4 regions of the Priestia sp. SIMBA_032 genome follow, and region 2 is predicted to be linked to each of the others. Evidence: predicted binding sites of a transcription regulator. Region 2 holds the regulator's gene; each other region holds the start of a gene.

Region 1 (3,220 bases), on a different contig from region 2:
GCGCTTTGGCTGCTTCTTTCATTTCTTGTTCCATCTCTTCTACGAGCTTTGCTTTTTCTTTTTTGTTGAGCTTATCAAATGCCGGTGCTTCTTCATACGTTTCTGTATCTTCTGCCACTAACGTTGCACGAATTGAGCCTCGAACTTCTTTTTGAATCGTTGTCGGCGTAATGCCGTGCTCTTCATTATAAGCTTCTTGAATACTTCTACGACGCTTTGTCTCATTGATTGCAATGTCCATGGAGTTTGTGATGCGATCTGCATACATAATGACATGTCCATTAGCATTTCGCGCGGCACGTCCAATGGTTTGAATAAGCGATCGTTCTGAACGCAAGAATCCTTCTTTATCCGCGTCTAATATGGTTACTAACGAAACTTCCGGAATATCTAAACCTTCACGGAGTAAGTTAATCCCTATAAGTACATCATATTTTCCAAGACGCAGCTCTCGGATAATTTCAATACGCTCGAGCGTCTTCACTTCAGAGTGAAGATATTGAACTTTAATGCCAATTTCTTTTAAGTAGTTCGTTAAATCCTCAGACATTTTCTTTGTTAACGTCGTAACAAGTACTCGTTCATTTCGCTTAATCCGGTCGTGGATTTCTCCAATTAAATCATCAATCTGCCCTTCAATTGGTCGAACTTCAATATTTGGATCTAATAATCCCGTTGGACGGATAATTTGTTCAATCACCTTAGGCGCCTTCTCAAGTTCATAAGGACCTGGTGTTGCTGAAACATGGACGATTTGTTTAATATGCTGTTCAAATTCATCAAATTTAAGCGGACGGTTATCTAATGCAGACGGCAGGCGGAAACCATGATCCACCAACACTTGTTTACGCGCTTGGTCTCCATTATACATTCCTCTAACTTGAGGAATGGTAACGTGGGATTCATCCACAACAAGAAGGAAATCTTCCGGGAAGAAATCCAGCAGTGTATAAGGTGTAGAACCAGCCGGACGAAGCGTTAAATGACGAGAGTAGTTCTCGATTCCTGAACAAAAGCCCATCTCTCTCATCATTTCTAGATCGTAGCGCGTGCGCTGCTCCAAGCGCTGCGCTTCTAAAAGCTTTCCTGCTTCTTTTAGCTTCTCTAGCTGTTCTTCTAATTCTTTTTCAATATTTTGAATAGCAACACGCATTTTTTCTTCTCTCGTGACAAAGTGAGATGCCGGGAAGATAGCTACGTGTTCACGATCTCCAATAATTTCTCCTGTTAGAGCGTCAACTTCTCGAATGCGGTCAATTTCATCTCCGAAAAACTCGACGCGAATACAGTGTTCATCTCGAGATACAGGAAAAATCTCCACAACATCGCCGCGAACGCGAAACGTTCCGCGCTTGAAGTCAATATCGTTTCTTTCGTACTGTACATCCACTAGCGTACGAAGCAGCTGATTCCGCTCTTTTTCCATTCCTACTCGAAGAGATACGACCATTTCTTTGTATTCTTCCGGAGACCCTAATCCATAAATACAGGACACGCTGGCAATAATAATGACATCTTTTCGTTCAAAAAGAGCAGAAGTTGCCGAGTGACGAAGTTTATCAATTTCATCATTAATGCTTGCATCCTTTTCAATAAATGTATCTGTTTGAGGTACATAAGCTTCAGGCTGATAGTAATCGTAGTAACTGACAAAGTATTCAACTGCGTTATTAGGGAAAAACTCTTTAAACTCACTGTACAATTGACCAGCAAGCGTTTTGTTATGAGCCATAATTAATGTCGGCTTATTTATTTCCTTAATAACATTAGACATGGTGAAGGTTTTTCCCGTTCCTGTAGCACCTAATAAAACTTGATGCTGCTTACCTTCTTTAATTCCTTTCACAATCTTTTCAATTGCCTTTGGCTGATCACCTTGCGGTTGATATGGGGATACTAATTCAAACTGATCTTTCAAATGAAGGCCTCCGTTTCCATTTTCTTGTTTTATCTATTTTTTATTACGATATGTAAAAACCGAAAACACGAACTGATATTCGTATTTTATCACTTTATAATCATAAATGAAACTAATGAGTATTAATCTTATATAGTGTTTGTTTGTTTTTATTTTTTACCCTGTTACTTTATTACCCACTAAATTCTTATACTACCCTTTTCGAAGGGAATACAACTCTTTGAATGAAAGCAATAAAAGAAAGTAAGCTGCGTGATTGTTTGAAAAAGATAGGCTTTTGCGCCAATTTCTAAATTATGATACAGTATAAAAAATATGTACTGAGAGGGGTTTAGTATGGCAAGCGTTGATCAAGTTCTTATAAATAACTCCTTTATAACAGTTGAAGAATCAACTTCTTTAGCTAAAGTGACATCTGAACTTTCAAACTATGACTTCGTCGTAGTCACAGCAAGTACCTTTTATGTAATACAAAAAGATGAACGATACCTGTTAACAGGTCATGACGAGGCATCGTCCATAAAAAAAATAATAGCGGATACAAATTGGCCTTCATCTTCTACTTCTACGTTAGCCAATTTACAAGCCAACACAAACTGGAACAGACCAGTCCTCATTCAAGCAGAAAACCAAGAAACCACAATAGGACTTGTAACACCTTCGCAGTGGATTACACATTTGCATAGCCAAAATGAGATATTTGCTTCCTATTTTGATACATTGGCAGAAACCATTAATGATGCAGTGACAGCGGTCGATAATGAAGGAAATGTAATCTTGTGGAATACTGCTGCGGAACATACGTATAAGATTCAGAGAGATGATATTATTGGTAGAAAAATCGGAGAGCATTTCAAAGATGAATCCATCATTCTACATACGATTCTAAACGAAGGGCGCCCTGTACGCGGAACGTATCATCGTCCTAATGAACAAACTCACGTGCTCATCAATGCATCCCCTATTATAAGAAACAATCGAGTCATAGGTGGAGTCGCAACTGAACATGACATTACCAATATTGTAAGATTAAATGAAGAAATTGATGTGTCTCTTCTCATTCCAAAAGATAATCCATTTTCTTCTTTCGCAGGTATCAGTCCTGAAATTAAGCAAGCCGTTGACATTGCCAAAAAAGTGGCATCTACAGATATGCCTATTCTATTAACAGGAGAACCTGGTTCTGGGAAAGAAATGCTGGCTCAGGCCATTCACTACGGAGGATCTAAACATAAAGAACCTTTTTTATCTTTAAATTGCGCCACTATTCCATCGGGACTCCTGGAAATTGAACTTTTTGGT
Region 2 (3,220 bases):
TAAAATTACCGAACCGTTCCGGCAACATGTAGTCATCTTACTAAATCTCTTTCGTTTTATCAAGAGATTGAGCACTCTCTTGGTACTCTTGATAGCGACGATGTACCGTCGCTTTTGAAATATTATAGCCAAAACCTTTTAGCGTAACTGAAATTTCAGCAAAGGTTAAGCCGTTATGACGAAGGCGGACAATTTCTTCAATCGGCGCTTCTTTTTTTTCTCTTCCCGAGTTAACTCCTTGATTTTTTAAATTTTTCTGCGGACGATAACCGTTTTCTACGGCTCTTTTCATTCCTCTTTTAATTTTAGCATTATGTAATTTCCGCTGATGCTCTTCCACTAAGCTAATAATATCTAACACCATCGAATCAGATTCTGAAAGCTGAAGCTGACCTTGATGACTAATCGTATAGATCGTAGCATTCTCTTTATGAAAAGCATGAAGCAGCGCAATTCGGGCATTTCCTCTGCCTAATCGTGTTTCGTCTTGAATGAGCAGCACGGATATTTTTTCTTCCTTCATTGTATGAAGAACATCCAAAATACCCTCTCTGTCTACTTCATATCCGCTTGCTTTTTCCATTACGACTTTTTTTACGTCTAGATGATGAAGACCAGCAAGCTTTTTTAATTCTTCTTGCTGGCGCTGTAAAGATGTTTCTTGGGTTTTTTTATCCGTACTGACACGGCAATAAATAATGGCGTCCACTTTTATCACGACCTTTTCGGCTTCTAACAATATTCAGGAACGGCCGTTACACACTACTGTTCAATTGCCACTTGATTACGTAACTCTTTTTTTAAAACAGGAATATATAATTTATCTCCAGGAGATAAAGACTGGGCAGTGTCTGAGTTTAAATCATTGACGTCTTCAACCCATTTGACAAATTCATTGGTGGTCAAATGATGGTGATTATGATACTTGTTGGACAATTCCCAAAGCGTATCCCCTTTTGTAATAGTAACCGTTGAATATTTGTCTAAATCTACTTTATCCGCTCCTAAAACCAGCGTCAATACATATGTAAGTGCAGCGATAACTGCAAAAAAAATAGCGTAATGTTTCATAGAATGTAAGAATTGGTGCATATTATGATCCCCCTATCAGAATATATGTTCTTATTTTATTGAGAACATTTGTTTCTGTCAATGGAATTCTTCGAACTTATGTTTGTATATTGACACATCACGTGGTATAATTCACCTAAAGAATAGCTAAAATCGAGGTGAAAAATATGAAGCTATCAAAACGTCAACAAGACATACTAGATTTTATTAAGCACGAAGTAAAATTAAAAGGTTATCCGCCTTCTGTTCGTGAGATTGGGGAAGCGGTAGGATTAGCCTCTAGCTCCACTGTACACGGGCATTTAGCTCGTTTAGAAAGCAAAGGGTTAATTCGCAGAGATCCAACAAAACCAAGAGCAATCGAAGTTCTTCAACTAGACGAAGTCAACATCCCTAAAAGCAATGTCATTAATGTTCCTGTTATCGGTAAAGTAACAGCGGGTCTTCCTATAACAGCCGTTGAAAATGTGGAAGAATATTTCCCTCTTCCAGATAAATTCGTTTCTCCAGATGATCATGTATTCATGCTTGAAATTATGGGAGAAAGTATGATTGAAGCAGGTATTCTAGATGGCGATATGGTAATCGTACGCCAGCAGCAAACTGCTAATAATGGAGATATTGTGGTCGCTATGACCGAGGACAACGAAGCAACGGTAAAACGTTTCTTTAAAGAAGAAAATTTCGTTCGTTTACAGCCTGAAAATTCAACGATGGCGCCTATTATTCTTCGCCACGTAACGATTTTAGGAAAAGTAACTGGTGTATATCGCACGATTCACTAATCACACACTGTATGTAAAACCAACTAATCATGATGTTAGTTGGTTTTTTTACGTTTGTTTTCTAAAAAAATTGGCATATTATAAATGATACGTCGGATCATTGCAGGCAGGTAGAGCGGTTTTTATAAAGCCTGTTTTACCTTTTACTTTCTATCTGCATTTTTTCGACTCTCAAAAGGAAATACTACCGACCATAAGAAGGATGTAGTTTATGACCAATACACCAAGGAAAACAGAACCATTTCAAACTATTATGCCTACCAAAGCAATGCACATGTTTCTTTTTCCTTTTTCCTTTGATCGAAAAAATAAAGAGCAGCTTGTTCATGCACTGAAAGAAAATTTATTCGAGTTTTTTTCCATTCAAAACAAACATTTAGAAAAAGAATACTATGGAGAACAGTATTACGTATCTCATGATAGCTTGGATCAATATTTTCTTCCTTACATTGAATGTATTCTATTTCCTGATTCATGCGAAAAAGAAGGGTTGCTTCGATTTTCAAAAAAAATAGACCATACCGTTACGCTACAAACTTCCTCCGCCACCGTGTCTAGCAACGTGCTGTCTGTGGATGTTTTTTTATGTCCTTTTGAAATTGGCGTCATGACCATTCGCACTGAGATGAGTCATAATCATTACACCTATGATGATATTTTAGAATTCATGAATCATTTTCGTGTATTAGAACCGAAGCTTGCTGAAGAGCATGGATCCACCATTACCTATGAACATCATCGCTATAGCAAAGTACAGGATTATATTTTTTCACAGCTCGCGCCATTTTTGAACGAACACATCAAAAAAGAAGCCACACGTGAACAGCACGTCGGGAGTCTTCCTTATTTTATCGATGAACGGATGTTTGTATTAAGTTATGTAACGGTAAATCAAGAGCAAGAGATTAACTCCACAACGTTATTTCGTACTGGGCAGCTAAATAGCTATACGCCTGACGGAAAGCCGTTTATCTCTGCACACAACCATGAGTATATTAAAACGTATAATACCAAACACGTGTATTCCAGATGGGCTCCTGAAACCTATTACGTCATAACAGACCATGTGTTTTCGTGTATTTCTAAATCGACAGACTCTAAAACGGATCAGCTTTTGATGAATCATCTATTTGGCCAGCATTACTATAATTTATTTTTACATTTTTTCTATAAAATCGTGTTGTTAAAATTATCTTATGAGTATTCTCAGCTCACGTTTCATAAAAATTCAGAGGGCATTGAACGACTAATCCGCTCTATTACCGTATTTTCAGGTAAATATTTATTTTTAGAAATTAGCTCTCGCACAGAAGGTCAAGAGTTTTCTGAGCTCTTCAAAAAAATCTTCCACATCAATTCTCTTT
Region 3 (3,220 bases), on a different contig from region 2:
TTGTTCCGTTCTTTATGCAAGGAATCGTTGGAGTAAGCGCCTCAGAATCAGGTACCATTATGACACCAATGATGATTTCAATGATTGTAACGAGTATTATTGGAGGTCAGCTTGTTTATAAAGTTGGTATCAAGCCTCAAATCGTTACGGGTATGCTCATTATGGCAGGAGGGTTCTTCTTGTTAACAACATTAGACCTGCACACTAGCAAGCTTGTTGCTACTTCTTATATGGCCATAATCGGTTTAGGAATGGGTCTTGTAATGCCAATTTTAACACTTGCTCTTCAAGAAAGCTTTTCAAAAGAAGAGCTGGGTGTGGTGACATCATCAAGTCAATTTTTCCGTTCAATTGGAGGAACGTTCGGTATTACCATTTTAGGAGCGGTAATGAACGCCAAATCAGGTACGCTTCTTACTGACAAACTCGTTCCCTATTTAAACTCATTGCCTGCTCAAGCAAGCGCTTTTGCGGACGGATTCAAAAAAGCGATTGATACGAATCCTGAAAGTGTGCTGCAGATGCTGTTTAGTCCTGAGGCGCTAAAGAGTATCCCAGCTGCGCTTTCAGACAGCATTGTACCCATTTTGAAGACCTCGCTAATGAGCGCATTGCACAGCGTCTTTTTCATGGGCTTAGCTTTTATTATTTTAGGAGCGGTATGTACATTGTTCTTAAGGCAGATCAAGCTTTCAAATAAAAAAGCCGAAGAAAAACCAGAAGAAGGCATTGCTGAAGTAGAGCCATCACATTAAAAAAAGCGCACAAATTTGTGCGCTTTTTTCTATATTAACTGGTTGTTTCATTAGGCTTGCGAAGAAAAGGGGATTGTTTGGACGTGTCATACGAAATTTGATCAAGCAAATACGTTAAATATAAGTTCAATTCAAAACGATCTTCCGACACAAAATCTGTAAGCGCTTGCTTATTATCTTTCCACATGGTAATTCCTCCTTAATTTTACATACTAATGAATGGATTTAATATCAGAAAGCTGAAGGGAAACAACGGCTTCATTTTCGTCTTTTACGGATAGAATTTGCTGATGGAGGTTTAAGTTGTGCACGCGGCCTTTGCACGTTTGCAACGTTCCATCTTTATAGTAAGAAACAGTTATCGTCCCACTTTTCGTTAATTCTCGTAAAAACATTCAAGAAGCCTCCTTAAAAAAGATTACCTGATTTAAAAGCCAGTCCTTTCATTTGAGATGAGCAAAAGGGAATTGTATGTACTGCAAGCTTCCCTTTATATTCTTCAATGTGTATGAATAAATCGAATAAAAGGTTGCTAGCCCACCTATAAACTGTCCTAAATTTCAGAATATACTGTCTTTTCCTAATAGTGTTTTTTAAAAGGATTAATGTTACATTTATTATGTAACATTCTGATGAGAAAGAAAACCGTTTCTACAAAACTTCTCTAAAAATTACAAAATATTCATATTCATGTGAAGGATGTAGAATGAGCAAATATAGAAGTAACTGCGTTTATGAAAAACGTAAACACAACTTCAATTATTAATGATCTTAATACTAATTATCAATTATATGTATTTTACTAATTTATTCTTCTCCGATAAAATGCAGGTAGACGAATTTGATAAGAATTTTCTAATGATTTATATAATTAAATTTGATATAATCTATAGGAATAATAATGTATGAAGGGAAACATCATTGATTAATTAGACACAGGTATTACATGTTGTTGAAGATGATTCGTAAAAGCATACATATTTAAATTATATATTTTGGTGAGGTGGACAGTGTTGCAACTTAAGGTAGTAAACAGCCCTTTTAATCAAGAACAAGCAGATTTGCTTAATCGCCTTCTGCCGACATTAACAGAAGCACAAAAAATGTGGTTGAGCGGTTATTTAACAGCAGCTCAATCTACGTCTGCCGAAGGAACGCCAGACGTTTCTACAGCAGCGTCTGCTCAAACGAAGCAGACAGTTTCAAAAGACGTAACGATTCTTTACGGATCACAAACAGGAAACGCTCAAGGACTTGCTGAAAATACAGGCAAAACGCTTGAAGCAAAAGGCTTTAATGTAACTGTATCTTCTATGAATGATTTCAAACCAAATAATTTAAAGAAACTTGAAAATTTATTAATTGTCGTAAGTACACATGGAGAAGGAGAGCCGCCTGATAATGCGCTATCTTTCCATGAATTTCTTCACGGCCGTCGAGCGCCAAAACTTGAGAACTTCCGTTTCTCTGTTTTATCGCTTGGAGACAGCTCATACGAATTTTTCTGTCAAACAGGAAAAGAATTTGATGTGCGCTTAGCAGAACTTGGCGGTGAAAGACTGTATCCGCGCGTTGACTGTGATTTAGATTTTGAAGAGCCCGCAAATAAATGGCTTAAAGGTGTTATTGACGGATTAAGCGAAGCGAAAGGACACAGCGCTTCGGCAGCTGTTCCAGCGGAAGCTCCTGCAGGGACTTCACCATATTCAAGAACAAATCCTTTTAAAGCAGAAGTGCTTGAGAACTTAAACTTAAACGGCCGCGGATCCAATAAAGAAACGCGACACTTAGAACTATCTCTAGAAGGTTCAGGTTTGACGTATGAACCAGGAGACAGTTTAGGTATTTATCCTGAAAATGACCCGGAGCTTGTTGATCTTCTTCTTAACGAATTCAAGTGGGATGCAAGTGAAAGTGTAACGGTTAATAAAGAAGGAGAAACGCGTCCTCTTAGAGAAGCACTAATCTCTAATTTTGAAATTACCGTTTTAACAAAGCCGCTTTTAAAGCAAGCAGCTGAGCTTACTGGAAACGATAAGTTAAAAGCGCTTGTAGAAAATCGCGAGGAATTAAAAGCATACACACAAGGCCGTGATGTAATTGACTTAGTTCGTGACTTCGGTCCATGGAACGTATCGGCACAAGAGTTTGTAGCCATTTTACGCAAAATGCCAGCGCGCCTTTACTCGATTGCAAGCAGCTTATCAGCAAACCCTGATGAAGTTCATCTAACAATCGGAGCGGTACGCTACGAAGCGCATGGACGCGAGCGTAAAGGTGTTTGTTCAGTCCTGTGTTCAGAACGTTTGCAGCCAGGCGATACGATTCCTGTATACCTTCAAAGCAATAAAAACTTTAAGCTTCCTCAAGATCAAGAAACGCCAATTATTATGGTAGGACCTGGTACAGGTGTGGCTCCGTTCCGCTCATTTATGCAAGAGCGTGAAGAAACAGGGGCAAAAGGC
Region 4 (3,220 bases), on a different contig from region 2:
TTTCATTCTCTCGTATATTGTTCATAATATTTTTTGTTGGCTCTATCTTTTTACTATGAACCTACTAAATTTCCTAGAGACTGAAAGATTTCAATGGGGTGAGAAGAAGCTATTTCAATAGTAGTCAGTTCAGTAGGTCAAATAAAAGACTTACAAAAATACATTAAAAAAAGCACCTTTTTTTCGTAAGTGCTTGCAACTAATGACACTAATGACACCTCATGGAATCAAGAGGCTCTAAATCTTATAGTGCTGCTTATTTCTTAAATCAGTCTATCTATTAAAATAAAAAGCGCCTCAATTATTAGATGCCTAGTTTTTTTTATTATTTTTCTTCTGTAACCATAAATTGTACCACATTATTTAAATTGATGTGCACTAGCTCTTTTTCATTCGAAATGAATCTTTCATATTTTGTTATATGACTAATGACTTCTTTCTTTGATGTGGCTTCGAATTTTAATTCCTTTGTCCTGCCATTTATAAATTCGAAAATAACTTTAAATTTAAGCATAGGTTTATCTCCTCTTTATCTACTTATTCTTCTTATTTCATTAATTCTTCTTCAAAGGAAAAAGCACTTGGATATTTAGTAACCGTATAAGAGTATCTGTTCATGTTTTCTATATAATGACTTTTTAAGATTGTTACTAATTCGTTCGATACTCTTATAGTTACTGTTTTTCCATTACTAAATATTTTCACGCTTATATCCCTCATCTTCTCTTCTATTAAAAATAATAAGATTATCGTATTATTCTTATAATAGAGCTGAGAAAAGCTTACATCAACCCGTATAGATTTTCCTCATTCTGGTATATACGTTCAAAAAGTAAGTAACCTTTCCCCGATAGTTATTCCACTAGAGGTTACTAATAGTAAAGTATATAGTCATAAAATAGTAAAGGATTATTTTCTATAGATTTTTTTATGACCTACTGTCTCTTTTCTACCTCTGCTATGTTCTGATCTTGCCTTTTTATTAGCGAACAGAACAGAGCAAAGGAATGTTCACCATTAATAATAGGTGGGAAAAATGTGTCAGTCCCTAGTCGTTCTTATTATCTTTGGGCTAACGTTTACATACGCATTAATGCGCCATTAGGCTTTGGTAACTCCTCAACTGTTATCAGATTCATTTTACAAAAATGTTCAAAAAATTGTTGTGCCAGCTCTCTTTCCTTTGGGTCATTTTTCAACTCAACTATATCAAGTAAAATTTGAGCCATCCATAAATTATCAAAATAACGGTATTTACCTGTATTCCATGTCATTTTTTGGGATGACTTTTCATTTACATAATATTCCCAGAAAAGCATCTGATCCGATTCCTGTTCTGTAAGTTGGAGTCTGTATTTTGAATGAGCAGGAATATATCCATCTTCACAAAGCTTACCGATAAAATCTTCATTTACCATATAGACGCCTAAGACACGTCTATCTTTTTCAGGCATATTGGAATCTATTGCAGTTAACAAGACAGCACTATTTTGGTGCAAACGGGTGGGTTTGGTTGGCTTCCCCTTGTTATTACCACTTTTTATTACGCCTGAAAAAACCTTCCACTCTAAAAAAGAACTACTCTGTTCTTCTATGTCACACCAAAAAACCATTTGTGATTCAGAATGAAGTTTATGATTTTTCATAAGTTTTTCAAGTCCCCAGCGAAGTTCTTGGTTTTTTCGTTGAAGTTTTTTTTCCTCTTCCTTCTTCCGTTCTTCCTCCTTGTGTTCCATTTCCTTTTTTTCTATAATTTTTTCGAGTGAATTAGCAACACTTTTATCATGCAGTTTTAGATGCTTTCCAAATACATCGGGGAAAACAAACTTTTTATTTTCCGAGGCGAAATGTATTTCAATACTAGAATCATTATATTTAACTATACTACCTATCCCAAAAAGCTTGTGTGTAACTTTCTTATTGATTAAATTCATTATTCTAGGCCTCCTTGTAGAATAAAAACACGATTACTATTAGATAGTAAATTAATAATTTTATTCAACTAACTTACCTTTAAAGCTCACACAACTGTTTGAGTTTTTTTTCAATTTAAAAAAGGGTATTGAAAAAATGTATCCATAATTCTATCTGAAAAAACACAGCAGAATTCGGAATACGATTGAAAAAACAATTGTAAAACTATTATAACATTTTTTGAAAATATTACAAATTTTCCATTGACAATATATTTTAATTTGAGTTAAAATAAAGTTTTATTATTTATAATAAATTGAAATAAAAGTCTCTAAAAAGTCGCGATCCTTCTGGAAAGTCCCTATAAATAACCACTTGATTACAGGTGATAAGTGAAATGATTCCACGATTAAACTAATCTCTAAACTAACCCTTATTACGTTGGAGACTTAGTTTAAGGGTGTACTACTACAGTAAGTGGTACAAGTAAAAAGAAAAATAAGAAGATATGAACATTATTAGCAAGTGTTTAGAAATTCTCATATTAAAAATTCCGTGCATTATTCAATGGAAATATAATGGTAAAAAACTCAATTCCTATAAATAATTATTACTCCTTTATAAGCTATAATATAATATGAGGAGTAGTGATGTTAGTATGTATTATTACGGCAAAAGAAATCAAGAACTTTTAGCTCAAGAACAAACAGAGGTTTGGGAATGTACAGTAGAAGATTGTAAGGGCTGGATGAGAAAAGATTTCTCTTACGACAATCACCAAAAATGCCCTTTGTGTGGAAATCACATGGAAGCTGGAGAACGGCTTATTAATAAAATCCCCCTTAATCCCCATCGAAGATAATTTGTACCAATGCTATCGCATAGATTAAAAATTACTACTATATTATTTAATTTAATTGAAAATATAGTTAATTTATTTACATTTGCTTTCTATTTCTATTATGTGTTATAACTAGTTATACCTTGTATCGATCGTCTTGTCTAAAACCCAGGCTTTTTTTTAAAGCCTGGGTTTTCTATTGAACTAATAGTAGATAAATCATGGTTTTCTAATTATAAGACCATAAAAAAAGACTCCTTCATAAGGAGTCCTTTTGTTATCACTTTTGATTATGCTTTGTGAACGTTAGCAGCTTGTGCTCCACGTTGACCTTGCTCGATATCAAAAGTAACTTTTTGACCTTCTTCTAATGATTTGAAACCTTCACCTTGAATAGCACTGAAATGAACGAATACATCGTCTCCGCCTTCGATTTCAATGAAACCGAAACCTTTGTCTGCATTA

The links. The regulator LexA, encoded in region 2, represses DNA repair genes until DNA is damaged. The targets are predictions, from matches to a motif close to CGAACATATGTTCG.
Region 1: a site for LexA is predicted at 1,987-2,000, ahead of uvrB (excinuclease ABC subunit UvrB). Genes of this name have one in related genera too.
Region 3: a site for LexA is predicted at 1,274-1,287, ahead of SB717_RS16730 (YolD-like family protein). Genes of this name have one in related genera too.
Region 4: a site for LexA is predicted at 2,022-2,035, ahead of SB717_RS29325 (malate synthase). Genes of this name have one in related genera too.

What each region holds. Positions count from the first base shown of each region.
Region 1 covers NZ_JAWRXD010000006.1:165,630-168,849, reverse strand. Annotated here, with positions in the region: gene uvrB (excinuclease ABC subunit UvrB) at 1-1,918, opposite strand, end outside; gene SB717_RS20090 (sigma-54 interaction domain-containing protein) at 2,255-3,220, shown strand, end outside.
Region 2 covers NZ_JAWRXD010000002.1:799,113-802,332, reverse strand. Annotated here, with positions in the region: gene SB717_RS10010 (YneB family resolvase-like protein) at 41-709, opposite strand; gene yneA (cell division suppressor protein YneA) at 763-1,092, opposite strand; gene lexA (transcriptional repressor LexA) at 1,239-1,856, shown strand; gene SB717_RS09995 (magnesium transporter CorA family protein) at 2,068-3,220, shown strand, end outside.
Region 3 covers NZ_JAWRXD010000004.1:474,486-477,705, reverse strand. Annotated here, with positions in the region: gene SB717_RS16740 (MDR family MFS transporter) at 1-755, shown strand, start outside; gene SB717_RS16735 (hypothetical protein) at 790-942, opposite strand; gene SB717_RS16730 (YolD-like family protein) at 968-1,150, opposite strand; gene SB717_RS16725 (assimilatory sulfite reductase (NADPH) flavoprotein subunit) at 1,769-3,220, shown strand, end outside.
Region 4 covers NZ_JAWRXD010000024.1:5,697-8,916, reverse strand. Annotated here, with positions in the region: gene SB717_RS29330 (hypothetical protein) at 326-514, opposite strand; gene SB717_RS29325 (malate synthase) at 1,080-1,934, opposite strand; gene SB717_RS29320 (cold-shock protein) at 2,573-2,776, shown strand; gene SB717_RS29315 (cold-shock protein) at 3,046-3,220, opposite strand, start outside.